3 regions of the Pantoea sp. NSTU24 genome follow, and region 2 is predicted to be linked to each of the others. Evidence: predicted binding sites of a transcription regulator. Region 2 holds the regulator's gene; each other region holds the start of a gene.
What was found. The regulator LexA, encoded in region 2, represses DNA repair genes until DNA is damaged. The targets are predictions, from matches to a motif close to TNCTGTATGTACATACAGNA.

Region 1 (10,199 bases), 2.7 Mb from region 2:
TCAGGCAGAACCTGACCGGTGAATTTTACTTCGCCCACGCCCAGCGCACGGCCTTTACCTTCACCGCCCAGCCAGCCGAGATAGAAACCGACCAGCTGCCACATCGCATCGAGGCCCAGACAGCCTGGCATCACCGGGTCGCCAATAAAGTGACAGCCGAAGAACCAGAGATCAGGATTGATATCCAGCTCCGCTTCAACAAAGCCTTTGTCATATTTGCCGCCGTCTTCGGTCATTTTGACCACGCGGTCCATCATCAGCATGTTGCCAGATGGAAGCGGCGGACCATTTTCGCCAAACAGTTCACCACGACCTGACAGGATCAGATCTTCTTTGGTATAGGATTCGCGTTTATCTACCATGTTTTCAATAAGCCTTGTTTTAGTGAATCACGAATATTAGCGAACAGTTGTACGCTGAGCAAATCGGATTAACGGTGGTTGAACCAGTTAAGCCAGCGCAGCGCCCAGGGACGTGGCGGAACATCCGGCTGATTGAACTGGCTGATGCGTTCCTGAATGGTATTCAGCAGGCAATCGCCCAGACCATCTTCGGTACTCCACATTTTACCGGTGAGCAGCGGCAGCGCCTCATCGGCGCGATCGATCGCCCAGATATGGAAACGACCCTGTTCCACCGCACTAACCACCGCCTGGTTCAGGCTAAGATGGCGCACATTGCACGCGGGAATAATCACACCCTGCTGGCCCGTCAGTTCCCGCTGGTGGCAGATATCGAAGAAACCCTCTATCTTCTCGTTCAGGCCGCCGACCGGCTGGACATTGCCAAACTGATCGACCGATCCGGTCACGGCAATCTGCTGATTGATCGGCTGGTTAGCCAGCGCGCTGATCAGGGCACAGAGTTCGGCCAGTGAAGCACTGTCACCATCTACTTCAGAATAGGACTGTTCAAAAACCATTGAGGCGGAGAAGGGGAGTTGCTGATCGAGTTCCAGTTCAGCGATCAGGTAAGCCTGCATAATCATCATGCCTTTCGCATGAATATTGCCGCCCAGTTCCGCCTTTCGCTCAATATCCATGAACTCACCATCGCCGGGATGGACCACGCAGGTAATCCGTGAAGGATCGCCCCATGCACGGGGATGGCCAGGATATTCGACAACCGACAGACCATTAATCTGGCCGACCACTTCCCCTTCGGTTTCAATCAGGATCTGGCGCAGCAGGATCTCGTCACGCATCCGCTCGTTAAGGTAGTTCTCGCGCCACAGACGTGCTTCCAGCGCATCCCGCAGTGCTTCACCATTCAGCGTATCGCCCATCAGTGCTGACTCACGCATCTGCCGCTGCAGCCAGCGGGGGCAGAGCGGCAGCGTTTCCTGGTCGCCGCTGTAGCGTACACCTTCTTTGATCAGCTCCGGCCAGAAGTCCGCTTCTGGCTGAGGCAGACCCGCCTGTTGCGCCAGATCACCATTCCAGCGACACCACGCTAACATGTCATCCTCATCCAGAATCTGAAGATTCTCCTCAAATTCAGTATAGATAGCCATCTCATGTGCTTCAGGATCGAGCTCCTGAAACGCGGCCAGCGTCTCACGTTCGCCGCACAGGACCAGATTCAGTCTGAGGGGCAAAGGCGGAATCGACACGGGCAGTGGCCTCCGCTCATCCTGAGAGATCCACTCCACATAGCCCTGCTCAACACACTTTTTCAGGCGTAACCAGAGAATCGGCTGCGCGATCAGGCTTTGCAGTGACAGCAGCAGCGTGCCGCCATTCGCCTGATGAATGAGTCCCGGCTCCAGCTGAATCCGGTCTTTATACTGGCGCACGCAGCCGAACAGTTGCTCCATTTCTACCCACTCGGCAAAGTGAATGCCACCCTGACTGGTGAAGGGACGCTGAGGATCGGAAGGGGGCTGAAGCGTGACGTTGTCCGCCATGATATGGTAATCACCCCCCCACAGCGAGCTGCTGTCGGCGATGACCCGCTGCGCGGCCTGAGCAATCAGTGCCAGATAATCGCGATTCTCCTGGCTACGGACCAGCAGTAACGGGAATCCCTGTGTCTGGTGATGTAAATGCGCCAGCGCATTCAGCAACCGGGGCTGTACCGTTGCCAGAGCATCAGTTTCTTCATCAGCAATTCGGGAGAAAACGGATTGGTATTGCGCGCTATCAGGCTGTAAGGTCTGCCACGTAAGTTGGGTGCTGGTCAAAATAATCGCATTTGTCTGTTTGAAGAAAAGCGGGATTATACAGGATTCACCTTTGTTAAGCACTGCAGACTTCCCGTCGAAGATGTGATGACGACAGCATGTTTTTCGTTGCTGCATCCGGGAAAAAAGCTGTTATTCTTAGCTCGTTACGTGATCACGATGAGATTCCGATGAAATACCAGCAACTCGAAAATCTTGAAAGTGGATGGAAGTGGAAATACCTGGTGAAAAAACATCGGGAAGGTGAACTGATCACGCGTCACCTTGAATTGAGTGCGGCGCAGGCAGCGGTCGATAAACTGCTGGCAATGGAGAACAATCCGGTGTCGGTGAACGACTGGATTGCGGAACATATTCACGCCGATCTCGATAACCGGCTCAAGCAGACTATTCGTGCCCGGCGTAAACGCCATTTTAACGCTGAACATCAGCATACCCGTAAAAAGTCGATCGACCTGGAGTACCTGGTCTGGCAGCGACTCGCGGGACTGGCGCAACGGCGCGGCTGTACCCTGTCGGAAACGATCGTTCAGCTGATTGAAGATGCCGAACGTAAAGAGAAATATGCGACGCAGATGTCGAGTCTGAAGCAGGATTTGCAGGCCATCCTGGGTAAGTCGGGCACGGAAAACGACTGACCGGGCAGGGCAGCAGCCTGAGCGCTGACTGGCGTTGGCCACAGACATAAAAAAACCCCGCCGTGGCGGGGTTTTTCATTACGTTAAAACTTAAGCCTGTGGCTGAGTTACAACGTCTTTGATGCCTTTAACATCGATTTCTACGCGACGGTCCGGAGACAGGCAGTCGATCAGGGCGTTACGGCCTTTCACGCTGTCACAGGTGTTGCCGGTAACTGGGTTAGATTTACCCATGCCACGTGCAGAGATCTTGTTAGAAGGAATACCTTTAGAAACCAGGTAATCTACGACTGACTGAGCACGTTTCTCAGACAGTTTCTGGTTGTACTGCTCTGAACCGATGCGGTCGGTGAAGCCCAGTACGACAACGGAACCATCTTTAGGATCCATTGAGCTCAGCTGGCTGTACAGCTGATCCAGAGCCTGCTGGCCTTCTGGCTTCAGGGTAGATTTGTTGAAGGTGAACAGAACGTCAGACTTCAGAGTGAAACGCTTGGTTTCAACAACTGGAGCTGGTGCCGGAGCCGGAGCCGGAGCCGGAGCAGCGACGTCATCCTGACCGAAGCGGTATGAAACGCCTACGCTCAGCATGCCGTTGTCTGGACGTGCACCAACGGTCTGTGCATCACCGATGTTGTTAACCCACTGGTAATCCAGACGGGTAGCCCAGTTCTTAGTCAGCGCATATTCAACACCAACTGCTGCCAGCGGAGAAACGCCGGTGTCGTGGTCGCTGATGCGGCCAGTAGTTGGGTTAGTCTGTGTGGAATCTGCACGCCATACCATGCCGCCCAGACGGGTGTAAACGTCCAGGTCGTCATAAATTGGGTAGCTCAGTTTAGCAGCCAGCTGGATGCCCTGTGCTTTGAACGCGCCGTTAGTCACAGTGCCTTTGTTCGGCATGCGGCCCAGCCAGTCATAGCCCATCTCGAAGCCCAGGTATGGGTTTGCCTGATAACCAACGAACGCACCTGCGCCCAGCTGGCTTTCATGAGTTGGACCGTTGTTGTTTTCGTAACCGTGACCGTAGTAGCCAGTGTCGTGATACTGAGACCAGCCCAGTTTAGCACCGGTGTACCAGGTATCATCTTTAGGAGCGGCCTGCGCTACGGTAGCGAAGCCAGCCAGTGCCACTGCAATTGCGATAGCTGTCTTTTTCATTTTGCGCCTCGTTATCATCCAAATAGGCAATGAGCAAAAAGGTTGCTCTTGGTTTAAATCCTTCGCCGGGTCCAAACGCTCGCTTATGACTCTACCGCAAAAAAACGGAGGTTATTGAGCACCCTGGCGAGATAAAGTCTACAACGAGATTGGAAACTTACAAGTATGATGTGAGGCACGACTGTAAAAAAACAGCGGTTTATACACAAATTCTAACAATTAGCCTGGCAGTATTGTCGCGGCAAAAAGCCCTGAAAACATGCTAAACCATTGTCAATACTCGAACTAACAGAATCAGTGGCTTAGCGACGACAGATAAGAAAAATAGCTTGGGAAACTTCTGATTTTTACTTAATGAAACAAATCCGACTGAATTTTTATGGCCGTTTGCGGTCTGAGTGGCGCTTCATGCGTTCCACTTGCCCGCAAAATCAGCCCCATCGCTTCACCTTCTGCCGCCGCATTTTCGAGTTGACGACGCTCATCTTCATCAAGCTCGTAAGGAATCCAGGCCAGAACGACACTGTAATTTCCTGTTCGCAGCGCCTTAACCATCGCTTCTACCGCATTCAGGCGTTCAGAATCAGCAATATGCATACTTTTATCGAGCGGCAGTCCCGATGCCTGAAGCCAGCTGCGATTCAGCTTGTGTGCCGGTGTTAACCAGAGCTGCCAGCGTGATTGCTGACTCAGTTGCTGTAACAGCGGCAGCAGTAACATCTGCATCATTCCAGGCTGCTCGCTGTAACGTAGCTCAGTAATGCCACCGGGCTGAGAAGCCGACAGAGATGAGGAGGCATAATGATGTGCATAGCGTGCATTATCAGGATGTTGTGTTCGCATAAGGTAATCACCAGCAGTGGACTGTATGAATATACAGTACTGTCATCCTGGATAAAGATCAACCCAAATTTCTGAAAACGTCTCGCAAAAAACGCGACAACCTGCGTTGAAGCCCTATTTATTCATTGAACCTGTAGTCGCTTTTTTCTATCTTCTAATTGCCTGATACCCAAGGCAATTTACAAGATATTTCTGACATGGAGGTGGTGTAATGAAAAAGGTAAATCCGGTTGTAGAGCGCTCCTGTGCGCGCCTGGCACCCTTAGGCCCGATAGAGTCCCGTACGCAGTTTGGTGGCTATGCGCTGGCGGTTGAAAGTGTGGTCTTCGCCCTGATCAACAAAGATGATCTTTACCTGCGTGCCAGTGAGCCTCTGCGTCAATATCTCACTGAGCGTCCCCTTCAGCCCCTGATCTTTCGCAAGCGGGGTAAGCTGGTCAGTCTTAACTATTTTCGGGTCGATGAAACGTTGTGGCACGATGCAGAACATCTGCTGGCACTCTCGGCTGCCTCATTAGAAACGGCCCAACTGGAGCTGGAAGATCGGCAGGCTTCGCCACGATTAAAAGATCTGCCTAATCTCAGCGTGCGTATGGAGATGATGCTCTATGAGGCGGGTGTTCTGAGTGTTAATCAACTTTATCAGATGGGCGCCAAACGCTGCTGGCTGAAGCTTAAAGCGATCAACCAGCACGTTGGTTTTCAGACCCTGCTGGCGCTGCAGGGGGCGATTACGGGTCATCACGCCGCTGCGCTACCGCAGGCTACCCGGACCGAGCTTGACGCCTGGTTTCAGCGCACACTGTTATCCAGCGCCGATCCCAGAAGCGGCGAAGGCTGATCGGTAATCAGCGTGCGGCGCAGGCGAGCGATTTCAGGCATCAATGCCACCAGCAAACCGAGTTGCTGCAGCACCAGCGGCGCACGCATATCTGCATGTGCGGCCAGCTGGCTGATTCGCTGAGCCAGCTGATGACGCATCGTTTCAGCCTGTTCATCACTGACCACATCCGTCTGAAGAACATCTTCCACATAGCAGACGGTGTCATCCAGTAACGCCAGCAGCTCCGGCGCAGTAATTTTATCGCGGTGTGCGCCCAGCGCCGAGATGTAACTTAAAAAAGAGTGATTGGAGCAGAGCAGCTGAAAAGCGGATTCGCGCAGCTTCTGGCTGGTGCGACTCTCGCTGCTCATATTCGATACCACCGAGGCTAGTTCAGCATCTGCATTATGGGCGTCGCGACGGGCGATGCGGTAGGCCAGCCGGTTATCTTTGCCCTGATGGTATTGCTCCATGATCGCGTCCAGATAGCGGCAGTTGGCTTTCAGCGTCCGTTCTGCCACTGCCGGTAGCTGACGAAATCGCCAGTCTGGCCAGATGAACGCGACAGCCAGCCAGGCCAGACCACAGCCGAGCAATGTATCCACGACCCGGGGCAGCGCGACTTCAAATCCTTCACCCAGAAGGTTAAAGCAGAGCAGGACCAGCAGGGTAATAAACAGGGTGGCCTGGGCATACTGGACCTGACGAAAGGCGAAAAAGAGTACGCCGGAAATCACCACCAGAATTAATTGGCCTTCAATGGAGGGGACCAGCCATAGCACGGGCAGGCCAATCGCAATTCCGGCCAGCGTTCCGCCAATACGCAATGCCAGCCGTCGCTGCGTGGCATTGTAGTTGGGCTGACAGACAAACAGGCTGGTCAGCAGAATCCAGTATCCCCGTTCCAGACCGGTGATTTGAATAAAACCATAGCCGATGCAGAGCACCACTGACATACGCACCGCATGCCGGAATAGCGCAGAGGCGGGGGAGAGATGGCGGCTGAAGCGCAGCCGGATGTCACTCCAGCCGCTCAATCCCTCCCGGGAAAGCAGATTATCACTATGCTGAGGATCGTCACCGGCCAGCGTCTGTTCTGATTCAATTGACGCCAGTTGTGCATCAATGGCGCGCAGATTGCGTAATAGCCAGAACAGCGCACCCGTATGGGCGGCTTCAGGTTCATGCTGTGCCAGACGTTCAATTGCCTTTTGCAGACGCTCAAAGGCGCGCTCAAACCGGCTGTCATGGACCCATCGTTCGCGCATCAGAATACAGTGCGACAGCTGACGGCAGGCCTGAGCCTGCATATTAAGGAGACGCTGAAAGCGAAACAGAATTTCGTTATAGCGCCAGTCGCCGCGCAGCAGATGATATTGCAGATGAGATGAGCTGGCCCGCTCGTGAATATCCTGCGCGACAAAGTAGTAGTGCAGGCTGCGGCGGGTGCCGCGCGAACCGCGATCGCCGCGCAGACGGCTCTGCAATGTGGTTTTGGTCAGGTTAAGCTGGGCCACCAGCTGACTGTTAACCATCGCCGCATCTATAAACGCAGCATCATCCTGGTCGCCGGCATCCGGATCGAACAGGTTTGCCTTGGCATCCAGATAACGGGCCAGTTGTGAAAAACTGCCCGCCAGTTGCTCCTGGACCGGCCGGACAGGAAACATCAGATGACCCAGCAACGTCAGCAGGTTGTACCACAGCGCGCCCACCAGCAGCAGTATCGGCTGCATATACCACTGGCTGAACAGGCCGATTCCAAGCATGGTATAAACCGCAATCAGCAGCGCACCGAAGGCGATGGTGGCATAGCGCTGGCCAAGCGCACCCAGCAGAATAAAACCCCAGGTGGAGATCGCCAGCCCGGCCATAAACGCCAGCGGATAGGGAAAAAGCAATTCGACAGACACTGAGGCGATGCAGAAGCAGAGCAGCGTAATCAGCAGATTTTTCAGGCGGCCAGTTAGCCGATCGTCGAGATCGGCCAGCGCCGCCGCTACGACCCCCAGCGTCAGCGGAATCGTCCATTCAATCTGCTGCAGCCACCAGGGGATTGCTGCACAGCCGCTCAGCGCGAACAAAATCCGCAGCAGATATCGCCAGGTGCTGTTAAAGAGATATTTGCGCCAGCCCGGCAGTGTCGGTGACAACATATTAATAGCGGCGGGCATTGGCTTCGCGCGCGGCACGCGCCTCTTCCACCGACACGACACGACGGCCCACCGGCCAGAGCGCGATCGCGGCGATCTTAAAGTTAGCAATCCCCACCGGAATGCCGATGATGCTGAGACACTGCACAATACCCACGGAAATATGAGAAAGACAGAGCCACCAGCCGAAGAAAATCAGCCAGAAAATATTCAGGAAGGTGCCGCCGGTGTTCATGATGGCGCTCTTACTTTCGGGCCGCAGCACATCGACATGCACGGCCTCATTGCCAAACGGCAACAGCGAGATTTTGGTGATTTCCCAGCATGATCGCGTCAGCGGCAGGGTAAAAATCAGCACAATGCTGACAAGCGTGGCAAACAGCCAGCTCAGGGTGGTGAAAAAGCCGCCCAGAACAAAATTCAGAATATTTAAAACAGTGCGCATGATCTTCTTTTCCTTTTGCATTCCGCAAGATGTGACGCCAAGTTTAGCTTGTTTTAAGGCTGGAGCGCCAAGGGTCTGACAGGTAAACTCCCCCTAATCCTATTCTCTGACGTTGGTGTCGGCGTGGAACTGAAAGCAACTTCGATGGGCAAACGGCTTGCCCAGCATCCTTATAATCGTGTCCGTCTGCTGGCGGCGGGCGTCGAAGTCAGTGGTGATAAGCACGAGTATCTGATCCCGTTTAACCAGTTACTGGACATCGCCTGCAAGCGCGGGCTGGTATGGGGCGAGCTGGAGTTTTTACTGGCAGATGAAAAAGTGGTGCGGCTGCACGGAACGGAATGGCAGGAGACGCAGCGCTTTCACCACTATCTGATGCAGGCCTGGCAGCGCTGGAGCCTGGAGATGAGTGCAGTGTGCTGCGAAGTGCTGCAGGCCCTGAGCGATGAGATCCGGGCCTTCAGCGCACAGGACCGCTGGCTCAATCGCCACGAGCTGCAGGGGCTGAAAAGCCGCATTCTCGATCAGTTCGATGCTTTGCCCCTGCCGCTTGCCCGCCTGAACGCGTTTGCTGACTGCCGTGATAACCTGACGTTCTGTCAGCAGTGGCTGGAGCAGGGCGAAGCGGCCCTGCGGCAGCGCAATCGCGACTGGACGGCGGCCATGCTGACCCGTTATCAGACCTTCTTCGCCAGCGTTGAAAGTACGCCGCTCAATCCTTCGCAGTGTGAGGCGGTGGTGAATGGCGAGGATTCTCTGCTGGTGCTGGCAGGCGCAGGCAGCGGAAAAACATCCGTGCTGGTCGCGCGGGCGGGCTGGTTGATGCAGCGTAATCTGGCCAGCGCCGGACAGATCCTGCTGCTGGCCTTTGGCCGGGAAGCCGCCGAAGAGATGAATGCACGTATTCAGTCGCGGCTGTCGGCCAGTGAGATTCAGGCGCGAACCTTTCATTCGCTGGCATTGCACATTATTCGCGAAGGCAGCAGCAAACAGCCGGTCGTCAGCCAGCTGGAGAGTGATGCCGAGGCGCGTCGCACGCTACTGATTCAGACGTGGCGACAACAGTGCCACGAGAAAAAGTCGCAGGCTAACGGCTGGCGTCAGTGGTTGCGCGACGAACTGGCGTGGGAGGTGCCGGAGGGACCTTTCTGGGAAGATGACAGACTGGCAAAACGCCTGTCAACGCGGCTGGAACGCTGGCTTGGCCTGATGCGCATGCATGGCGGTGCCCAGGCCGCCATGATTGCAGAGGTGCCGGAGGCGATCCGGGAGCAATTCAGCAAACGGATTAAACTGATGGCGCCGTTGCTGAAAGCCTGGAAGAGCGCCCTGAAAGAGGAGGGGGCCGTTGATTTTTCCGGTCTGATCCACCAGGCGATCGCCATTCTGGAAAAAGGCCGATTCATCAGCCCGTGGAAACACATTCTGGTGGACGAATTTCAGGATATCTCGCCTCAGCGTGCCGCCCTGCTCAGCGCCCTGCGCCAGCAGAATAAGCGCACTGCGCTGTTTGCGGTGGGCGATGACTGGCAGGCGATCTACCGCTTCAGCGGGGCAGAAATGACGCTGACCACAGCGTTTCATCACTACTTCGGTGAGGGCGACCGTTGTGTGCTGGATACAACCTACCGGTTTAACGATCGCATCGGCGACATTGCCAACCGGTTTATCCAGCAGAACCCCCAGCAGCTGGCAAAACCACTCAACAGCATCACTCAAGGCAATAAGAAGTCGATTGCCCTGCTGGCAGAGGACCAGCTTGAAGCTTTACTGAATAAACTCAGCGGCTACGCGAAGCCGGATGAACGGATCCTGCTGCTGGCACGTTATCACTACCTGCGTCCTGACTTACTGGATAAAGCCCGGACCCGCTGGCCAAAACTTAATCTGACCTTTATGACAATACATGCCAGCAAAGGTCAGCAGGCGGACTACGTCATTCTGCTGGGACTGA
Region 2 (10,199 bases):
CGCCGCGCAAATCGCTCAGCCTGTTGGCCACATCGCCCGAGGCCGCGCGCAGTTCAGGATAGCCCCGTAAATAGTCTGCGGGCGTAAAGTTACCCAGCACTGAGCGGTAACGATCTACTGTCGCGGTAATATCATCGACCTTGTTAATCAGGTCATCCTTGTCAGTGACCTGAATACCGGCTGACGGAAAAATAATGCTGACGTTATCGTCGGGTCTGGCACGCGTCATCAGTGCCGGGTTAGCCAGCACGGCGGAGCCATAGAGAGAAGAAGCGACGCCGGTGCCACCCATGGCGTCATTACGTGCATCGTACCAGGTCCCTGCCGCCATGGCGGAAGAAGAAAGGAAAAGCGCGGTCGCCGCAGCGGAGTACTTTAGCGCCGGACGTTGAGCGGATTTTTTCACCATTTGCCTGCCATCACCTGAAAATTGTCATTAATACATTCAATGACTGAATAATTTGTTAGCCGTATTGTGAATGCTGGCTAACGCGTCGTTGCTGTGAATTCAAAGGAAACAGTGCCTTAATTCAAGGGATTGGACATTTTCCAACCAAAAACATGTTGTGATTGTTCAAACTAAGTCGGGGGGTTTCAAAAAATACCAGACATTGCTTAAGTCTTTCTGAACATTACTTCTTAACTCCGTGAGATGCAAAGCAAAATGCCAATAAAATTCTCTTCCGGTTGATTCAGAATGGATCTGATTTATCGTCAGTAAGGTTAAAAACGTGGGCTGAAACGCTGAACATGCTGTTTTAACAGGCAATTAATGCTGTTTTTGCAGGCAGAAGGCACTTCAGCACCTCGCCGCCAATTGTGATAAAATAACATCACTTATCCAGCGGAGAACTTTCATGACAACCATGACGACGCAGCAAATTTTGACTCAGGCCGAAAAAATGTGCCTGCAGCGTGGTGTGCGTCTGACCTCGCAGCGTGCTGAAGTGCTGCGACTAATGGCCGAACAGCCCGGCTCCATCAGTGCCTACGACCTGCTGGACCAGCTGCGGGTCAGTGAACCTCAGGCCAAACCGCCTACGGTTTATCGTGCGCTCGATTTCCTGCTGGAGCAGGGCTTTATCCACCGGGTGGAGTCCAACAATAGCTACGTAATGTGTCACCATTTTGAAGCACCGGCGCATACCTCGGTGATGCTGGTCTGCGACCGCTGTGCCGCCGTCACAGAAAAACAGGCGCAGGGCGTGGAAACTATTATCGCGACGCTGGCGGGCGAAGCGCAGTTTGCTCTGCGCCATAGCGTGATCGAAGCACATGGATTGTGCGAAAACTGTGCGGAAGTGGCAGCCTGTACGCATCATGAAAGCTGCGAACATGACCATCAGGATGAGGGAAAAAAGCGGGGAAAACGGGGATAGGCGTCAGGGCCTGAAGAGAGTTCCGGTGAGGGCTCACCGGAACAGAGGTTCGGTTACCAGCGGTAATCTTTATTGTGCGTTTCCCAGGCCGTTACTTCACGCTCTGCTTCATCTTTCGCATAGCCGTAACGCTCCTGAATTTTACCTACCAGCTGGTCGCGTTTACCTTCGATCACCTGCATATCGTCGTCGGTCAGCTTGCCCCATTTCTCTTTCATCTTGCCTTTGAACTGCTTCCAGTTGCCGCTCGCTTCATCTTTGTTCATGGCAGACCTCCAATCCTCGGGGTTTAATTATCTGGCTACTCATCATAACCTCGATACAAAGCGCTACTTAACTGCGCCCTGTAAAGTTAATTGTAGTCGCTTTATCCCATAAGACAGAACAATACAGAATAATCTGTATCCACCTGCGAGCCCGGCGGAATCAGGCCTCAAACCAGCTGTTGTGACGCCAGTGCCGCCGCCAGATGAGCCAGAGCGTCAGGCCGCGCAGCGCCAGAAAAACGGTTACCGCCAGCCATAGCCCATGGTTGCCCAGCAGCGGTACGCTCAGCAGCGTCAGGAAATAGCCTACGGCAGCCATCACCATGCTGTTGCGCATCTCGCGACCACGGGTTGCGCCAATAAACATGCCATCCAGCAGGTAACACCAGACGCCCGCCAGCGGCATGATGACCTGCCAGACCAGATAGCGGTCGGCGGTCTGTTGCAGCGACGTCAGCGAGGTCAGCAGCGTCACGATCTGCGGGCCAGCGATCGCATAGACCAGCGAGAAGAACAGCGCGACGGCCACCGCCTGACGACAGGCGGAATGCCAGACACGCAGCAGTTTACTGCCATCTTTTGCGCCATGCGCCTCACCGGCAAACGCCTCTACCGCATAGGCGAAACCATCCAGTGCGTAAGCGGTGAAGGTAATGAACATCAGTAAAACGGCGTTAACCGCGACCACGTCGGGGCCGAGTCGTGCGCCCAGCACGGTCAGCGACGCGAAACAGAGCTGCAGCATCAGGGAGCGCAGCATGATATCCCGGTTGAGGCGCAGCAGCCGGGCACTGTCACCGCGCCAGCTCTGTTTCAGCAGGGCTGGCGTGATGCCGTGCAGTTTCAGTACCCGCCAGACCATGATGCTGCCAACGCCCAGCGTAATATATTCGGCCAGCGCCGTGGCGGTGGCCGCACCCGCAACACCCCAGTGCAGCCCCATGACCAGCCAGAGATCGAGCACGATATTGACCAGATTCCCTACCACCAGCAGGATCACCGGCGCGCGTGCATACTGCACGCCCAGCAGCCAGCCCAGAATCACCAGGTTTGCCAGCGTAGCTGGCGCACTGAGCCAGCGGATCTGAATAAACCGTGCCGCCTGCGCCAGGACGTCGGGACTGCCGCCGACCAGCTGTGTCGCCAGCTGGATAACCGGATAGCGTAAGGCGATAAACAGCACCCCTGCCAGCAGCGCAATAATCAGTGGCTGGACCAGCGCCCGCGCCAGCGCCGTTTTGTCGCCCGCACCCAGCGCCTGGGCCGTAAGGCCCGTGGTGCTCATCCGCAGAAAAAGCAGCAGCATAAAGAGAAAACTGGTGACAGTGGTCCCGACCGCGACCCCACCAAGATAGACAGGGCTGTCGAGATGACCAATAACAGCGGTATCGACCACACCCAGTAAGGGTACGGTGATATTTGACAGGATCATCGGCAGCGCAAGCCGCCAGAGATTTTTATCGGTTGACGTAATAAAGCGCATTCGCCGTTCCGTGCTCAGTGTCGCTGCGCAAACAGGGCCGCGACAAAATTAGGGCAGACAGAATAGCATCAGAGAGGGCGAATGCACGCGGGCAGAAAAATCAGAGCCACTCGCCGTTGCGAACGACACCCACTGCCAGACCTTCAATAGTCAGCGACTGCGCACGGGTATCAACCACAATCGGGTCAAACTCACTGTTTTCAGGCAGCAGATGGACAATAGCCCCCTGCTTTTTCCAGCGTTTCACTGTGACTTCATCATCAATGCGCGCCACCACGACCTGTCCGTTACGCACATCCTGGGTTTTATGCACGGCGAGCAGATCGCCATCCATAATCCCGATATCTTTCATCGACATTCCGCTGACGCGCAGCAGGAAGTCAGCCGACGGCTTAAACAGGCCCGGATCCACCTTGTAGTGGGTTTCGATATGTTCCTGCGCCATGATTGGCTCACCGGCAGCGACCCGGCCAATCAGCGGTAAGCCTTCAGAGGCTTCTTCTTCCATCAGCAGACGGATGCCGCGCGAGGCACCGGACACGATCTCGATGACGCCTTTACGCGCCAGCGCTTTCAGATGCTCTTCTGCCGCGTTCGGCGAACGGAATCCCAGCTGCGCGGCAATCTCGGCACGCGTAGGCGGCATGCCTGTTGAAGTAATATGGTCGCGAATCAGGTCATAGACCTGCTGCTGCCTGCTGGTTAATGCTTTCATCCCGCCCCCTGGTTGTTTATACAGTCGCTGTGAGTATATACAGGTATTGGCGAAATGGAAACCGATTGTCCCGCAAAACGCGGCTTCCGACGCGATATGGAACGCTTATCGCAAATGTGACCAGAGCAGCGCGATCCAGACAAACAGAGCCAGCAGAATGGTGATTAGCACCGCGGCCGATCCCATATCTTTCGCCCGACCAGCCAGGGGATGATGCTCCTGACCAATGCGATCCACCACGGATTCAATCGCGCTGTTAAGGATTTCAACAATCACTACCAGCACCACCGATCCAATCATAAGGATACGGGAAACCACATCCACATCCAGCCAGCAGGCGATGACGATGGCAACCAGCGCGGCCAGCGCTTCCTGACGAAATGCCGCTTCATGCTGCCAGGCGGCACGCAGCCCCTGCCATGAGTAACCTGCGGCTTTAACTATTCTGATAAGTCCGGTGGCATTATTTGCCATGATGGGGGAACCCTTTCATCGTATTGACGTCAATGTCTGGGCTGCGTGCAATTAGCACCACCACAGATCTTCGCTGCGCTTTCTGGTATGCTTGCGGCGCTTTGCTAACAAGAGGCTTCATGTTGTCTATGTCAGGTTGGCGTAAACTTTATTACAAACTGCTTAATTTACCACTGTCGTTTTTGGTAAAAAGTAAGGCCATTCCGGCCGATCCCGTTTCAGAACATGGCCTGGATCCGACCCGGCCTATTATGTATGTTTTGCCTTACGATTCGAAGGCCGACTTACTCACTTTGCGCGCCCAGTGTCTGCGACACCATCTGCCCGATCCGCTCTCTCCGCTGGAGATTGACGGTTCGCTGCTGCCGCGTCACGTCTTTATTCACGATGGCCCGCGCGTCTTCCCCTATTTTGTGCCCAGCGTCGAATCCGTGAAAATCTTTCACGACTATCTCGATCTGCATCGAAACAATCCCACGCTGGATATTCAGATGCTGCCGGTCACCGTGATGTTTGGCCGCGCACCAGGGCGTGAAGTTCAGGGAGAAGCGACACCACATCTGCGGGTCCTGAACGGAGTACAGAAATTCTTTGCCGTCATCTGGCACGGGCGCGACAGCTTTGTCCGCTTCTCGCCCACCGTCTCGCTGCGCCGCATGGCAACCGAACACGGAACGGACAAGTCGATCGCCCAGAAGCTGGCCCGCGTGGCCCGCATTCATTTTGCCCGCCAGCGGCTGGCCGCGATTGGCCCGCGTTTACCGGCGCGTCAGGATCTGTTTAATCGTCTGCTGCAGTCCAAAGCGATTGAGAAAGCGGTAGAAGATGAAGCGCGCAGCAAAAAGATCTCTCATGAGAAAGCGCAGCAGAATGCCATCGAGATGATGGAAGAGATTGCGGCCAACTTTTCCTACGAAGCGATTCGCGTGACAGACCGGGTAATGGGCTGGCTCTGGAGCCGTCTCTATCAGGGCATCAACGTCAACGGCGGCGAAAAAGTGCGTCAGCTGGCGCAGGATGGCCATGAAATCGTCTATGTGCCCTGCCACCGCAGCCACATGGATTATCTGCTGCTTTCCTATGTGCTCTACCATCAGGGACTGGTGCCGCCGCATATCGCAGCCGGAATCAACCTCAACTTCTGGCCGGCAGGCCCGATTTTCCGTCGTCTGGGTGCATTCTTTATCCGCCGAACCTTTAAAGGCAACAAGCTCTACGCCACGGTGTTCCGCGAATACCTGGGCGAGCTGTTTACCCGCGGCTATTCGGTTGAGTACTTTGTCGAAGGCGGCCGTTCACGCACCGGTCGCCTGCTGGACCCGAAAACCGGCACCCTGGCGATGACGCTGCAGGCGATGCTGCGCGGTGGAAATCGCCCGATCACGCTGGTGCCGATCTACATCGGCTATGAGCATGTGATGGAAGTGGGCACTTACGCCAAAGAGCTGCGCGGCGCGGCAAAAGAAAAAGAGGGCTTCATGCAGATGGTGCGTGGCTTACGCAAGCTGCGCAATCTCGGCCAGGGCTATGTTAACTTTGGCGAGCCGATGCCGCTGGTCAACTATCTTAACAAGCGCGTGCCGGAATGGCGCGATGCCATTGATCCCATTGAGCCGCAGCGCCCGAGCTGGTTAACGCCGACCGTCAATGATATCGCGGCCAGCCTGATGGTGCGGATCAATGAAGCGGGCGCAGCCAATGCCATGAACCTCTGCGTCACGGCCCTGCTTGCGTCACGTCAGCGCTCACTAACCCGTGAACAGCTGATTGAACAACTGGCGTGCTACACCCAGCTGCTGCGCAATGTGCCCTATTCACCCAATGCAACGGTGCCCGATCTCACTTCGGAAGCGCTGCTGGATCACGCAATGGGCATGAACAAGTTTGAGAGTGAAAAGGACAGCATTGGCGACATCATTATTCTGCCGCGTGAGCAGGCAGTGCTGATGACCTACTATCGCAACAACATTCATCACATGCTGGTAATGCCGTCGCTGATTGCCGCCATTGTTCAGCAGCATCAGACGCTGAGTGAAGCAGAACTGCTGCGTCAGGTGAGCCTGATCTATCCGATGCTGAAGAGTGAGCTGTTCCTGCGCTGGCAGACCGATGAACTGCCACAGCTGCTGACCGATCTGTGTCAGGAACTGGCGCGTCAGGGCCTGATTACGCGCGAAGACGGTGAGCTGCGCTTTACTGCGGCACGCTATCGCACGCTGCAGCTGCTGGCCGCCGGGGTACGTGAAACGCTGCAGCGTTACGCCATTACCTTCTCAATTCTCAGCGCCAAGCCGACGATTAACCGCGGTACGCTGGAAAAAGAGAGCCGGACGCTGGCACAGCGACTGTCGGTGCTGCACGGCATCAACGCACCGGAGTTCTTCGACAAAGCCGTTTTCACCTCGCTGGTGCTGACGCTGCGCGACGAAGGATATATCAGTGACAGTGGCGATGCCGATGTCGCACAGACGCAGGCCACCTGGCACATCCTGGCGGATCTGGTAACCAGTGACGTTCGCATGACGATTGAAACCGCCGTCGCGCACGACTGACGCCTGCGTACAGGTAAAAGGCGACCTCATGAGGTCGCCTTTTTCTGCCCAAAACTTCGGAGCAAAAGAGATCCGGAAGCAACAAACAGGCTCAACACGCTGGGTACACGATCAGAAGAGGAAAGCGGCCCGCGCCACAGATGGCGCGGGCCGGGCATGCCAGGGATGGCGGCTTTTGCGTCTTTCCGATCTGACCGTGTTTCCTGCACACGCTCGATCTCGCCGCTAAATGAGCCTTTTTGCGCCCAAAACTTTCAGAACAGCTGGCTGAACGGCGGCGTATTCATCAGCACGCCCAGAAACAGTACCATCCCGACATAGTTGTTATTCAGGAATGCCTGGAAACAGGGCTGCCGTTCACGTCCGGCGATCAGCTTCTGCTGATACACAAACAGCGCCGCCGCCAGCAGCAGCGTCCAGTAGAAAGCGCCATTCAGATGCAGCAGCATCCCCACCAGCGCCATCAGCACCAGGGTTGCCAGCTGCAGCAAACCGATGGCCAGCTTGTCGAAACGGCCAAACAGAATCGCGGTCGACTTGACGCCAATCTTCAAATCGTCATCCCTGTCCACCATCGCATATTGCGTATCGTAGGCCACCGTCCAGCAGACATTGGCAATAAAAACCAGCCAGCAGACGAGGGGTAAGGACTCACTAACTGCAGACCACGCCATGGGAATCGCCCAGCCAAAAGCGGCACCCAGTACCACCTGCGGCAGATGGGTATAACGTTTCATAAAGGGGTAAACCCAGGCCAGCGCCAGCCCCACGACAGAGAGCATAATCGTCATCAGGTTCATGGTCAGCACCAGCGCAAAGGCCACCAGCGCCAGGATCACAAACAGCAGCTTCGCCTCTCTGGCGCTTACCGCCCCGCTGGCCAGAGGCCGATGCTTCGTGCGCTCAACATGACCGTCCACCTTACGGTCGGCGTAGTCGTTAATCACACAACCCGCCGCGCGCATCACAAACACCCCGGCAACAAAAACCGCCAGCACCGGCAGCGGGGGCACGGCCCTATCCGCCAGCCATAACGCCCAGAGCGTGGGCCACATCAGCAGCAGCGTCCCGATCGGTTTGTCGATACGCATCAGGCGGGCATACGCCCGCCATTTCATCGTCATACTATTTTGCACTCCAGATCCCTCAGTCCCGATCGCCATAGAATGGCGATGCGGGTAAAAACAGTTCAGTCAGCAGCAGCGGTTTACCGGAGAGACGCAGGCGTGAACGCCGCCCCCATAATGCCCCCACCTGCCCCGGCTCGATAAAATCGCGGGTCAGGGTCGATGAGGAGAAAAGATAGCGGCCCAGAGGACGGGTGCCGAGCTGTTGCAGCATGGCTTCCGGGCCGTTGAGGGTGCTTTCCGGCACCAGCGTGCGGCCAGCCAGCCAGGGCTGATCGTCGCCGAACAGCAGCACTTCACGCAGCCAGAAGCGTTCATCGTCCGGCAACAGCGCTTTTTCCTCGCCCAGTTCGCGGGCGTCGATAAAGCCTTCACGCAGCGGCTGCACCGTGACCCGCTGACAATGCTGTTCAAAACGGCGCGTCATCGAGTCCTCCTCCATCAGCCAGTCGAGCAGAGCGGGCGCAGGCGCTGCCTGCGACGGAGAAAGCCAGTTGAGCGCACGTAATAAGCTGAGCGCGTCTTGCGACATAGCACCACTCCCAGTAATTTTCAGGTCGGTAGTTTAGCGCAGAGACGCGATGCGAACACCTGCCGTCGTGTCCGACGGCAGAGAGATTACTCGCGTTTCAGCCGGTTGCTGTTTGCCAGCCACAGCGTGACCACCAGAATCAGTATCGCGGCCGAGTAGCAGAGCGTGTCGAAGGGATTTTTATGGTCGACGATGATCAGACGGATAATGGCCGTGATCCCGATATAGACAAAGTAGCGCAGCGGAAAGTGATAGCCCGACTGAAAGTACTTCACAATCAGCGCAATAAACTCGAAATAGAGGAAATAGATGACGATCCCCTCAATCAGCAGATAGGAAGAGGCCTGCTCGCCGGTATTAAACAGCACGTTTGCCAGGTGGGTCGTCTCTTTGCCCAGGAAGACGATAAGGATAATCGCCAGACTCAGCAGACCCAGATTCAGCACCCACTGCAGCAGCGTGGCAAGGTGGCGGGCAAACGGATTTTTGTCACTCATGTTGCGCCTTAAAAAAGAGGTTATCAGCGTGCGCTATCATGCGCGAGTGTGACGCAAATCACAATATTGACTCAGGCCTCCATATCCACGCAGAGCGCATCGTAACGCCAGTATTCGCAGTCGCAATCAATCACTTCCCGATGCTGATTGCGATTGATACGGGTGATCAGCAGGCCGGGGCTGCCGGTTGCCACATTCAGCGTCGGTGCGGCGATTTCCGGCAACGGGCCGGGCAGGATCGTGAAGCGCGCGCCGCCATAACGGATGCCGTAACGCTGGTCATAGAGATCGGTCAGTGAACGTGTCAGGTCCTCGCCAAGTAAACCCGGGAAAAACCGGGGATTGAGGTAGTGTTCGACGTAAAGCACCGCACGTCCATCAATGCGCCGCAGGCGGCGGATGCAGTAAACCGCTGAACCCGGCGTCAGCTGTAAGGCGGTCGCTACGCTGTCGTGCGCCGCGACCTCTTCGGCAGCGATCACCTCGGTCGTCGCCTGCCGTCCCTGGGCGCACGCCATGGCATGAAAATGGCTGTGATGCAGCGGGTTATAGATCAGCCGCGGTGGCGCAATAAACCAGCCGCGTCGCAGTTCCCGGTAGATCATCCCCTGCGCTTCGAGCTTGCCCAGCGCTTCCCGCAATGTGATGCGGGTCGTGCTGAACGCCTCGCTCAGGGCACGCTCGGCGGGCAGGCGTCCGCTGCTGAACTCGCCAGACTGGATGCGCATCAGCAGGATGCTGGCGATAGTCTCCGCCGATTTAAGTGCTGGTGACGCCACAACATTAGCCTCATTTTAGTGCGACTCTGCACTCTTACTGTTCAGGTAACGGCGTCAGCGATCGGCTGACGGGCCGCCGTTTTCTTTACCTGTCCCCCGTCCCGCGCCGCGCTGTCATAAATCGTTCATAGTCAGGGGCTACATTGGCTCGGTTCTTGCTGGACTAGACCAGACAGGCCCATCAACTTACACCCGGAGCAACTGAGATGAAAGCGTTTATCGCCTCTGTAGTAGCCAGTGCTGTTGTGCTTACCCTGCCCGTCGCGCAGGCCGCTGATAATGACCTTACCGCGCTGGAAAAAGCCGCGCGCAGCGAAGGTCAGGTCAACAGCGTCGGGATGCCGGACAGCTGGGCCAACTGGAAAGATACCTGGCGTGACATCAGCAGCAAATAT
Region 3 (10,199 bases), 1.0 Mb from region 2:
TAGCGCTCTTCTTTCACTGAGGGAATATATTTGAAGCTGGGGTGGCTCTGCGCATCCGCCAGGTTGATTGGCTCAGCCAGACGGCCCACTAAACCGACAATCCCTTCATCAAACGCCAGCGTCACCGTGCGGCCACGCGGCTTTTTAAGTCCGCGCGTCGCCATCAGGTAATAGCAGCGACGATCGTGGTCGGCGAGGTAAACGGAACAGACTTCCGTTTCCATCGCCAGACAGATCTCATTGACCAGAATGTCGAGTGCTTCATTGAGACGCGGCGCACTCGCCACTTTTTCTACAATTTCGCGCAACTGAGTGAGCATAAAGGGCGTGGCCTATCCTCTCTTACGTCGATGGGCAGAATTGTTTCGCTGCCCCGCACTCTCCTGCATAGTCATTACCACGCCAGCGAATTCCTTCATCACCCGACGGTAAACGTCGCGTTTAAAAGAGACAACCTGACGCACCGGATACCAGAAACTGACCCAGCGCCAGCCATCAAACTCCGGCGTGCTGCTGTGTTGCACATTGATATCCGCGTCATTACACATTAACTGCAAGAGAAACCACTTTTGTTTCTGGCCGATACATACCGGCTTTGTGTCCCAACGCACCAAACGTTTTGGCAACTTGTAACGCAACCAGTTACGGGTAGAAGCAAGTATACGTACATCCTTCCGGTGCAACCCGACCTCTTCGAACAGTTCGCGATACATCGCCTGTTCTGCGGTTTCACCGGGATTGATGCCTCCCTGAGGAAATTGCCAGGAGTGCTGTCCAAAGCGCCTGGCCCATAACACTTGTCCCTGCCGGTTACAGATTACGATACCAACATTCGGGCGGTAGCCATCATCATCGATCACCGGACTACCTCAAAGCAAAATTTGAATGGGCTGATTGTTTCATACTCCTTACAGGCGGTAAACCACTGGATTCATGAGGGGTTAAGCCCTGTTTTTCGGGATAACTCACAGGAAAGCGTAAAGTTATAAACAAAAACCACCAAAAAAATCGATCTTATTCACTATTTCTGTGGATAGCTTTGTGCAGAACGCGGGAGTTAACTGAATAACCTCTTTTTATGACGTCAGATAGCCAGCGCACACCACCTTATTATCTCTATGATATTATTGAAATTATATCCATAATGCCCTTCAGCACGCTTTTTATAAACAACGAATAGTTTTGCGGCTGCTGACAAATGTTTAAAATTTAACCACTGACTTTTTTATCCACAGATAATTGCTCAGAGTCAGGTCATGGCGGTGAAAATATGCTCACATCAGGAAAAGTCAAGGCTGTAAATGGAACCAGTACCGTACATAACGGGGTGTTATCCCATTTTTCTGTGGATAACCGGGCTGGAGATCCTGTTCATTGTTGCGGGTAAACCGGGATAACCCGGAACGCCTGTGGATGACGTCGGGCTGCCGCAGTCAAAAAAGCATGATCTATCATGTTATTATCGATCCCGATGGCGGTTTATTATTCTCAGGTGCCTGACCTGTTCGCCGCTGTATAATTTTTGACCAGATTAAGTGAGTGACATGCGTAACCAGCCCGGACCACCCAAAGATGAAGCCAGCCTGCTGGCGCGCGCCCAGGATTTAGCCGGATTTACGCTGGAGACGCTGGCTGGACGCGCGGGTCTGCCGATGCCTGCCGATCTGAAACGCGACAAAGGCTGGGTCGGTATGCTGCTGGAGTGGCACCTTGGTGCCAGCGCCGGCAGCAAAGCGGAACAGGATTTTGCGCATCTTGGCATCGAACTGAAAACCATCCCGATTGATGCGCAGGGTAAACCGCTGGAAACCACTTTTGTCTGTGTCGCGCCTCTGACCGGCAACAGTGGTGTCACCTGGCAGACCAGCCATGTACGCCATAAGCTGGCCCGGGTACTCTGGGTCCCGGTGGAAGGCGAACGGACGATCCCGCTGCGGGAACGCCGTGTCGGCGCGCCGCTGCTCTGGAGCCCGGACGAAAAAGAAGATGAGCTGCTGCGCCAGGACTGGGAAGAGCTGATGGATATGATCGTGCTGGGACGCGTTGAGCAGATCACGGCACGACACGGCGCCTGGTTGCAGATCCGTCCTAAAGCCGCCAATAGCAGAGCCCTGACCGAAGGGATCGGCGATCAGGGCCAGCCGATCCTGACCCTGCCGCGTGGCTTTTACCTTAAAAAGAGTTTCACCGGCCCGCTGCTGGCACGCCATTTTCTGCTCTGAATCGTCTTCCACGCCGACAGGGCCGCAATTTTGCGGGAGATCGGCGAATCGAATGCGTATAATCGTCGTTTACTTTTCGTTTAGGATTGAATGTCGGTATGTTTGAGTGGATTTCTGACCCCAACGCCTGGCTGGCGCTGGGTACCCTGACCATCCTTGAGGTGGTGCTGGGTATTGATAACATCATTTTCCTGTCACTGGTGGTCGCGAAACTGCCGAAACATCAGCAAGCCAGCGCACGCCGCATTGGGCTGATGGGCGCAATGTTAATGCGTCTGGGTCTGCTGGCTTCCATTGCGTGGGTCGCGCGTCTGACTAACCCGCTCTTCACGCTGATGGACCACCCTTTCTCTGCACGCGATCTGATTCTGCTGTTCGGTGGCCTGTTCCTGCTCTGGAAATCAAGCATGGAGATCCACGAAACGATCGAGGGCAGCGAAGGCGAACACAACACCCGCGTACATTCGTTTCTGGGCGCGATTGTGCAGATCATGATGCTCGACATCATCTTCAGCCTTGACTCCGTAATCACCGCCATCGGCCTGTCCGATCATCTGTTCATTATGATGGCGGCGGTCGTGATTGCCGTGATGATGATGATGTTCGCCGCGCGTGCCATTGGCGAGTTCGTGGACCGCCATCCGTCCGTCAAAATGCTGGCGCTCTCTTTCCTGATCCTGGTTGGTTTTACCCTGATTCTGGAGAGTTTTGCGGTGCATGTACCAAAAGGTTACATTTATTTCGCCATGTTCTTCTCAATGGCGGTTGAGTGCCTTAATCTGATGCGCAGTAAGAAAAAGCACGCCTGAGAAAGTCAAGGGCGAGCCTGCTCGCCCGGTTATTTTCAGATTCCTTCGATTAACCCCGCTGGCAAAACCATTTATTACTACACTTTTTGCAATCGACAATTTGTGAGGATAAGGCGTGATGAGAGGGTTGGCAGGCGCAGCACTGATAGTATTAGCCGCAGCATGTTTAAGTGGATGCAGTTCTGATTACGTGATGGCGACCAAAGATGGCCGCATGATCATGACCGAAGGAAAGCCCAGCATTGATAAAGAGACGGGCCTGGTTGAATACACCGACCAGACGGGCCACGCCGTACAGATTAACAGTGACGAGGTCTCAACGATCATTGAACGTTAAGTGCCCGATTTAACCACCTGTCACCGCTTCGCCGCTGACAGGTGATTTCCCCGACTTTTCCCCCTTCCTTCCCCGCCATTGCTCGCGCTATAGTCCCTGAGGACACAACATTCCGTTCCATAAAGAAAAGGACGCTGGCAATGCACTATCATCGTATTCCCCACAGCACGCTGGAAGTGAGTCAGCTGGGACTGGGCACTATGACGTTTGGCGAACAGAACAGCGAAGCCGACGCGCATGCTCAGCTGGATTTAGCTATCCGTTCTGGCATCAATCTTATTGATACTGCCGAAATGTATCCGGTGCCACCGCGCCCGGAAACCCAGGGTCTGACTGAACGCTATATTGGCAGCTGGCTTAAAGCGCGCGGCTGTCGCGACAAAATCATTCTGGCCAGCAAAGTCGCCGGGCCAACGCGCGGCAGCGATGCCACCATTCGTCCGGATATGGCGCTGGATCGAAAAAATATCCGCGCCGCGCTCGACGCCAGTCTGAAACGCCTGAATACCGACTACCTTGACCTTTACCAGCTGCACTGGCCTCAGCGTCAGACTAACTTCTTTGGCAAACTTGGCTATCAGTATAGCGAAACCACTGCGCAGGTCACGCTGCTGGAGACGCTGGAAGCGCTGACCGAACAGGTTCGCGCCGGTAAAATCCGCTATATCGGAGTGTCGAACGAAACCGCGTGGGGCGTCATGCGCTACCTGCAGCTGGCAGAGAAACATGAGCTGCCGCGTATCGTCAGCATCCAGAATCCCTACAGCCTGCTGAACCGCAGTTTTGAAGTTGGCCTGGCCGAGATCAGCCAGCATGAAGGGGTCGAGCTGCTCGCCTATTCCAGCCTGGCCTTCGGCACGCTGAGCGGTAAATATCTTAATGGCGCACAGCCTGCGGGTGCGCGCAATACGCTGTTCAGCCGCTTCACCCGTTACAGCGGCGAGCAGTCACAGCAGGCGATTGCCGAATATGTGGCTCTGGCTCAGCAGCATCAGATCGACCCGTCACAGATGGCGCTTGCCTATGTGCGACAGCAGCCGTTTGTGGCCAGTACACTGTTGGGCGCCACCACGCTTGAGCAGCTGCAGCTGAACATCGACAGCTTTAATCTGACTTTAAATACAGAGATCCTGGAAGGTATTGAGGCGATTCACCGCCGTTATACCTATCCGGCGCCCTGAATGTGCCTGCCAGCTGCCGTCGGTGGCTGGCCTCTTTTACAGGTCGCGGCAGTAGAGCCTGACAGGCTTGTCAGGATACTCCAGCGCCTCACCCTGTGGCAGCCAGCCAAACCGTTCGTAATAGCCCGTGAAGGTGGACCATAGCCACAACCGCGGATAGCCCTGTTCCTGAGCCCATGCAATGACATGCTGCTGCAACGCCTCACTCACGCCTTTGCCTCGTGCCGGTTCATCCACATAGAGAGCCGCCAGCCAGGGAAAGAGATCCTGACGGCTGATGAGGTCGCAGCGCCAGAAGCCGACGGTGCCGATCGCCCTGCCCGCCTCGATCGCAACAAACGTAATCGGGAATTCAGCACCGTTCAGGCTGCTGTTGACGACGCTTTTAAAAAACGCCCGACTGCTGGCGTCACCAAAGGCGCGCCACTGCCAGTCAGTAATCTGTTCGGCAAACTGCGGGACTTCGCTGAGCGAAACGATCTTAATCACATTCACATCCTTTAAAGGGAGCACTGTGCGGATGACGATATTGCTGAAGCCTGCGCCAGAAAAGGCAATCTCTTCGGTCACAGGGCGCAGACGTGAAACTGCCCGCTAAGCAGAGCGGGCAGTTTATGAGGTGGCACAGAGGCGGCGTGCTGGCCGCCGGGAAGATTAGCCGATTTCCAGTGCCAGCAACGACTGGATTGTCTGCGCGCGGCGGATTTCACGCGGCTGGCCCTGCTCAAACAGCACTTCGGGGATCAGCGGGCGGCTGTTGTAGTTAGAGGACATCGAAGCACCATAAGCACCGGTGTCATGAAAGACCAGGTAATCGCCTACTTTTGCCGCCGGAAGCGCGCGCGGCTCGACCATGCCGCCTTCCAGCTGGGTAAAGACATCGCCCGATTCGCACAGCGGACCCGCAACCACCGTATCGACAGTCTGCTGCGCATCAATCGTCCGCCCGTCGCCCGTCATCAGCGAAATATGGTGATAGCTGCCGTACATCGAAGGGCGCATCAGGTCACTGAAACCGGCATCGACCAGCACGAAGTGACGGCTTCCCATCGACTTCACCGCCCGGACCTGCGACACCAGCACACCCGCCTCGGCCACCAGGAAGCGCCCCGGTTCGATCTCCAGTTTGATCGCATGGCCCAGGTGCTGCGCGATGCGCTGCCGTGCCGCATCCCAGAGTCCGAAGTAGTGTGCGGTATCGATCGCCTCTTCGCCATAGCGGTATGGCACAGAGAGGCCGCCGCCTGCAGAGATCGCCGTGAGATCCTGACCGGAGGCCACCACCAGTTCCACCATCGCATCGCACACCTGCTGCAGATGCCCATAGTCCACGCCTGAGCCGATGTGCATGTGAATGCCCACCAGTTTCAGGCCATGCTGCGCAATCGCGGCCAGCGCCTCTTCCAGGTCACCATGCCAGATGCCATGCTTGCTGTTTTCACCGCCGGTATTGGTTTTCTGGCTGTGACCATGACCAAAGCCAGGGTTGACCCGCAGCCACACCGCATGTTCTGGCGACATCGCGCCCAGCTGATGCAGCATATCGATTGATCCGGCATTCACCGGCACCTTCAGCGCCGTGACCCGCTCCAGCGTCGGCTGGTCAAACAGATCGGCGGTAAAGACGATCTCATCACCACCGGGCTGATAACCGGCGGCCAGCGCACGTTCAATTTCGCCCAGTGAGACCGAATCCACCTTCACGCCTGCCGCGCGCATCAGGCGCAGAATATGGATATTCGAGCAGGCTTTCTGTGCAAAGCGCACTACATCAAACGCCTGCAGCTGGGCAATCCGCGCCTCAATAATCTGCGCATCATAAGCCCAGAATGGCCCGGCATAACGGCGTGCCAGCGGCAGCAGATGCGCGGCGTTGAGCGCGGTTTCGGTATTCTGTAAAGGACGTGGCATAGCAGTTCTCCTGTGGCGATAACGGCATTAAGCCAGAAACATGCCATAGCGAAAAATATCTGTTTTAATAGCATCTATGCAGAATGGATATAGGTAGCAGCTGTGGCAAACATAAACTGGCGGCATATTGAGGTCTTTCACGCAGTAATGACCAGCGGCAACCTGACCCAGGCGGCCACGCTACTTCACACATCACAACCGACCGTGAGCCGGGAGCTGGCGCGCCTGGAGCAGCAACTGGGGCTGGCGCTGTTCGCCCGGGTGCGCGGTCGTCTGCAGCCTACGGTGCAGGGTCTGCGACTGTTTGAAGAGGTGCAGCGATCCTGGTATGGACTGGACCGCATCATGGAGGCCGCCGAGGGGCTGCGCCAGTTCCGCCAGGGTGAGCTGTCGATTGCCTGCCTGCCCGTCTTTTCGCAGTCGCTGCTGCCGCCGCTGTGCCAGCCTTTTTTGCAGCGCTACCCGGATGTCAGTCTGAATGTCATTCCGCAGGAGTCGCCGCTGCTGGAAGAGTGGCTTTCCGCGCAGCGTTATGACCTTGGCTTAACCGAAACCCAGCACGCCCCGGCCGGTACGGATCGCTTTGCCCTGCTGACCTGCGACGAGGTGTGTGTATTGCCGCAGCAGCATCCCTTATGCGAGCGTGACGAGCTGACGCCACACGATTTTGCAGGCGAAAAGTATGTCAGCCTGTCGCGCAGCGACAGCTATCGCCAGTTGCTGGATACGCTGTTTCAGGAACAGGGCGTCGAACGACGGCTGGTGATGGAGACGCACAGCGCGGCCTCCGTATGCGCAATGGTCAGAGCGGGCGTGGGGATTTCGATCGTAAATCCGCTGACGGCGCTGGATTACGCTGACAGCGGCGTGGTGATGCGTAAGTTCAGTGTGGCGGTGCCGTTTACCGTCAGTCTTGTGAGGCCCTGTCACCGTCCCGCCTCGGCGCTGGTTGACGCTTTTGTCACTCACCTGCAGCAGCAGGTAAGTGACTTTCCAGCCCGGATCGCTGCGCGTCTGACTTAAGCGCGGACGCTGGCGGTCGCACGACCTGATTTACGGAAGGTGAACAGGCAGATCAGCAGGCCGATAACGGCCAGCGCAGCCGCGGCAACCGGCACCGCCGTCAGGCCAAATCCTTCGCCAATCACGGCTCCGCCCACCCAGGCACCCAGCGCGTTGCCGACGTTAAATGCCGAAATGTTCAGGGTGGAAACCAGATTAGGCGCCTCTTTACCGTGACGCACCACGTTGATCTGCAGACCGGGCACGGTAGCAAAAGTGGCCATCGCCCACAGGAACAGGGTAATCTCGGCCAGCCACAGCGCATGGCTGGTCCAGCTGAACAGCAGCGAGAAGATAGCGATCAGGGAGAAGCTGAGGATCAGGCTAAAGGAGACTTTCCAGTCGGCCAGCCGGCCGCCGAGAATATTACCGACCGTCAGGCCTGCGCCAATCAGGAACAGCGTCCAGCTTACGCCACGACCGCTGATACCGGTTACCTCTGTCAGCAGCGGCGCAATATAACTGAACAGTGCGAACATCGCCGCAGCAAAAAACACCGTCATCAGTAAGGAGAGCCACAGTTTACCGTTAGCCAGCGCACCAATTTCACTCGCCAGATGAACCGGTTTTTCCTGTCTGTTCTGCGGCAGACTCACGATCAGGGCGATAAACGCCAGCACACCAATTATTGCCACGCCCCAGAAGGTCGCGCGCCAGCCAAACATCTGTCCAAAACTGGTGCCCAGCGGCACGCCGAGCACGTTGGCTAAGGTGAGTCCGGTAAACATCAGCGCCACGGCAGACGCCTGACGATCGGCAGGCACCAGACTGGCCGCGACCACCGCGCCGATACCGAAAAACGCACCGTGACAGAGCGCAGTAACGATCCGGGCCAGCATCAGCAGGTGATAGTTATAGGCCAGCGCGCACAGCAGGTTGCCGATGATGAAGATGACCATCAGCAGAATCAGCGTTTTTTTGCGCGGCAGCCGTGCGGTCAGCAGCGCCATAATTGGCGCACCGATCGCCACACCCAGCGCATAGCCGCTGATCAGCCAGCCCGCCGACGGAATGGACACCTGAAGGTCGCGAGCCACCTCCGGCAGCAGTCCCATAATGACAAACTCCGTGGTTCCGATGGCAAACGCACTCAGCGCCAGCGCCAGTAATGCTACAGGCATAACTCTCTCCCGGTCTTATTTGCAGGTGAACCGCGCAACTGCGCAGCGACGCGACGCGCTATAAAATTTGATCTGCGTCACGCGAAGTATTACAGCATAACCCCGATGCACGACATAGCCTGTACGCCGCAAAGGATTATTGCCTGGAACGCAATAATCCCAGGGATTCGCTGCTGTGATAACCACCCCGGCTGACCATATCGGGTTGTAATTTTTCACTCAGCGTTTACGCTTTTTAACCGGGCATGGATTAATAAATCCGTAGCCTTGCCGATATATCCCTGATGAATAGCCATTTAATCATCCATTTCTGACGCAGGGAGAGAGAATGCAACGACTTATAGCCTTGCTGGTTTTTGGCTTAACAGGTTGCTCAGTCGGTCATTATGAGTACAGTCGGGAAGCAGAAAAACGGGTTGATATGACGGTGACCGGTATTCCCACCATACTGGGTTTAGGTACGCTAGGTACCACCATCCCGCTCACGCCGGAGTACAGTCTGACCGCCGCGCACGTGGCGAAATTTTCGCTTTACCGGGTCAAAGCCTGGCATCCGGAATGCGATCTGGCCGTGGTTTACCATAGGAACAGCGAACAGAATCTGCCCCCCAGCTTTCGCAACAGCCATATCGGTGACCAGGTGAATCTCTACGGCTACAGTTTTATTTCCGCTATGCCGGTCAGCTCCAGTGGGCAGAACCTGATTAATACCACGCTGGCCAATAGCTGGAATAAACCCGCGTGCGTCGTGGTCGCGGCCAATGCGGGGGTGGTAAAAGGCATGTCGGGCGGCGCGGTGTATAACGCCTCTGACGACACGCTGGCAGGTGTGATTATTGGTTACAGCAATAACATTGATGACAACGCCACCGGCAAAACGCTCTATAAGAACGTAGCGCTCTATGTGCCATACGCGCGTTTTGAAACCTGGCTGCATCAGGTGATTAAATCCTGATATTGATGCATCCTGAGCAGCCGGTTGAATCAGAACGACCCTTGTGTGTCAGATTTCGGTCACAATAAGCGTGGCTGAAGCCGTGAAGTCGCCGGTTGCAATATTGCCGGCAGGTGTCGACGGGTTTTTTAACAGGCTGAAGACCAGATTAGCGACATCTGAGCCTCCTGCTGGCACGTTCATGATGAAAGCGGAACTGGAGTGTATGGGAACTCCATCTTTACTCATGCTGACGCCCAGCGCCGGGTTACTGGTGACCATCTGGGAGGGAGACCAGGAAACAGGTGTCATATTCAGCGTAACCAGGAAATTATGTGCACTGCCGCCTGTGCAGTTCAGCGTAAAGCTTTTGGTTTTGTCATAGATACCGCCAGCCTGAGTGGAGATTTCAGCGCGTTCAACCTCACCAAAAGCGACATCAATACTCGGGGTTGTTGCGCTACAGGTGTCCGCCGCCACGCGATTAATGGGCACAGTACATCTGACGTTATTCATGGGAATTCCATAATCCAGTCCCCAGACATACCACGTCCTGGAATAGTTAACTATCGTAACGCTCAGGCAAAGATTGGCGTAATCCCAGTAGGTTGTCTGATCGAAA

Region 1: a site for LexA is predicted at 4,844-4,863, ahead of sulA (SOS-induced cell division inhibitor SulA). Genes of this name have one in related genera too.
Region 3: a site for LexA is predicted at 1,294-1,313, ahead of mutH (DNA mismatch repair endonuclease MutH). Genes of this name have one in related genera too.

The regions. Positions count from the first base shown of each region.
Region 1 is NZ_JBKIWZ010000001.1:821,082-831,280, forward strand. Features, by position in the region: gene fabA (bifunctional 3-hydroxydecanoyl-ACP dehydratase/trans-2-decenoyl-ACP isomerase) at 1-362, opposite strand, end outside; gene ACLHDD_RS03990 (AAA family ATPase) at 431-2,299, opposite strand; gene matP (macrodomain Ter protein MatP) at 2,353-2,820, shown strand; gene ompA (porin OmpA) at 2,911-3,981, opposite strand; gene sulA (SOS-induced cell division inhibitor SulA) at 4,333-4,824, opposite strand; gene ACLHDD_RS04010 (TfoX/Sxy family DNA transformation protein) at 5,036-5,665, shown strand; gene yccS (YccS family putative transporter) at 5,617-7,821, opposite strand; gene ACLHDD_RS04020 (YccF domain-containing protein) at 7,805-8,245, opposite strand; gene helD (DNA helicase IV) at 8,369-10,199, shown strand, end outside.
Region 2 is NZ_JBKIWZ010000001.1:3,523,642-3,533,840, reverse strand. Features, by position in the region: gene ACLHDD_RS16760 (conjugal transfer protein TraF) at 1-409, opposite strand, end outside; gene zur (zinc uptake transcriptional repressor Zur) at 858-1,379, shown strand; gene ACLHDD_RS16750 (CsbD family protein) at 1,433-1,645, opposite strand; gene dinF (MATE family efflux transporter DinF) at 1,806-3,128, opposite strand; gene lexA (transcriptional repressor LexA) at 3,229-3,843, opposite strand; gene ACLHDD_RS16735 (diacylglycerol kinase) at 3,949-4,317, opposite strand; gene plsB (glycerol-3-phosphate 1-O-acyltransferase PlsB) at 4,446-6,869, shown strand; gene ubiA (4-hydroxybenzoate octaprenyltransferase) at 7,124-8,005, opposite strand; gene ubiC (chorismate lyase) at 8,016-8,528, opposite strand; gene psiE (phosphate-starvation-inducible protein PsiE) at 8,615-9,025, opposite strand; gene ACLHDD_RS16710 (UTRA domain-containing protein) at 9,097-9,804, opposite strand; gene ACLHDD_RS16705 (ABC transporter substrate-binding protein) at 10,011-10,199, shown strand, end outside.
Region 3 is NZ_JBKIWZ010000001.1:2,487,329-2,497,527, forward strand. Features, by position in the region: gene ptsP (phosphoenolpyruvate--protein phosphotransferase) at 1-320, opposite strand, end outside; gene rppH (RNA pyrophosphohydrolase) at 333-860, opposite strand; gene mutH (DNA mismatch repair endonuclease MutH) at 1,545-2,222, shown strand; gene ACLHDD_RS11785 (TerC family protein) at 2,321-3,031, shown strand; gene ACLHDD_RS11790 (YgdI/YgdR family lipoprotein) at 3,150-3,368, shown strand; gene ACLHDD_RS11795 (NADP(H)-dependent aldo-keto reductase) at 3,509-4,549, shown strand; gene ACLHDD_RS11800 (GNAT family N-acetyltransferase) at 4,586-5,038, opposite strand; gene lysA (diaminopimelate decarboxylase) at 5,204-6,460, opposite strand; gene ACLHDD_RS11810 (LysR family transcriptional regulator) at 6,563-7,483, shown strand; gene ACLHDD_RS11815 (MFS transporter) at 7,480-8,643, opposite strand; gene ACLHDD_RS11820 (serine protease) at 8,972-9,598, shown strand; gene ACLHDD_RS11825 (fimbrial protein) at 9,647-10,199, opposite strand, start outside.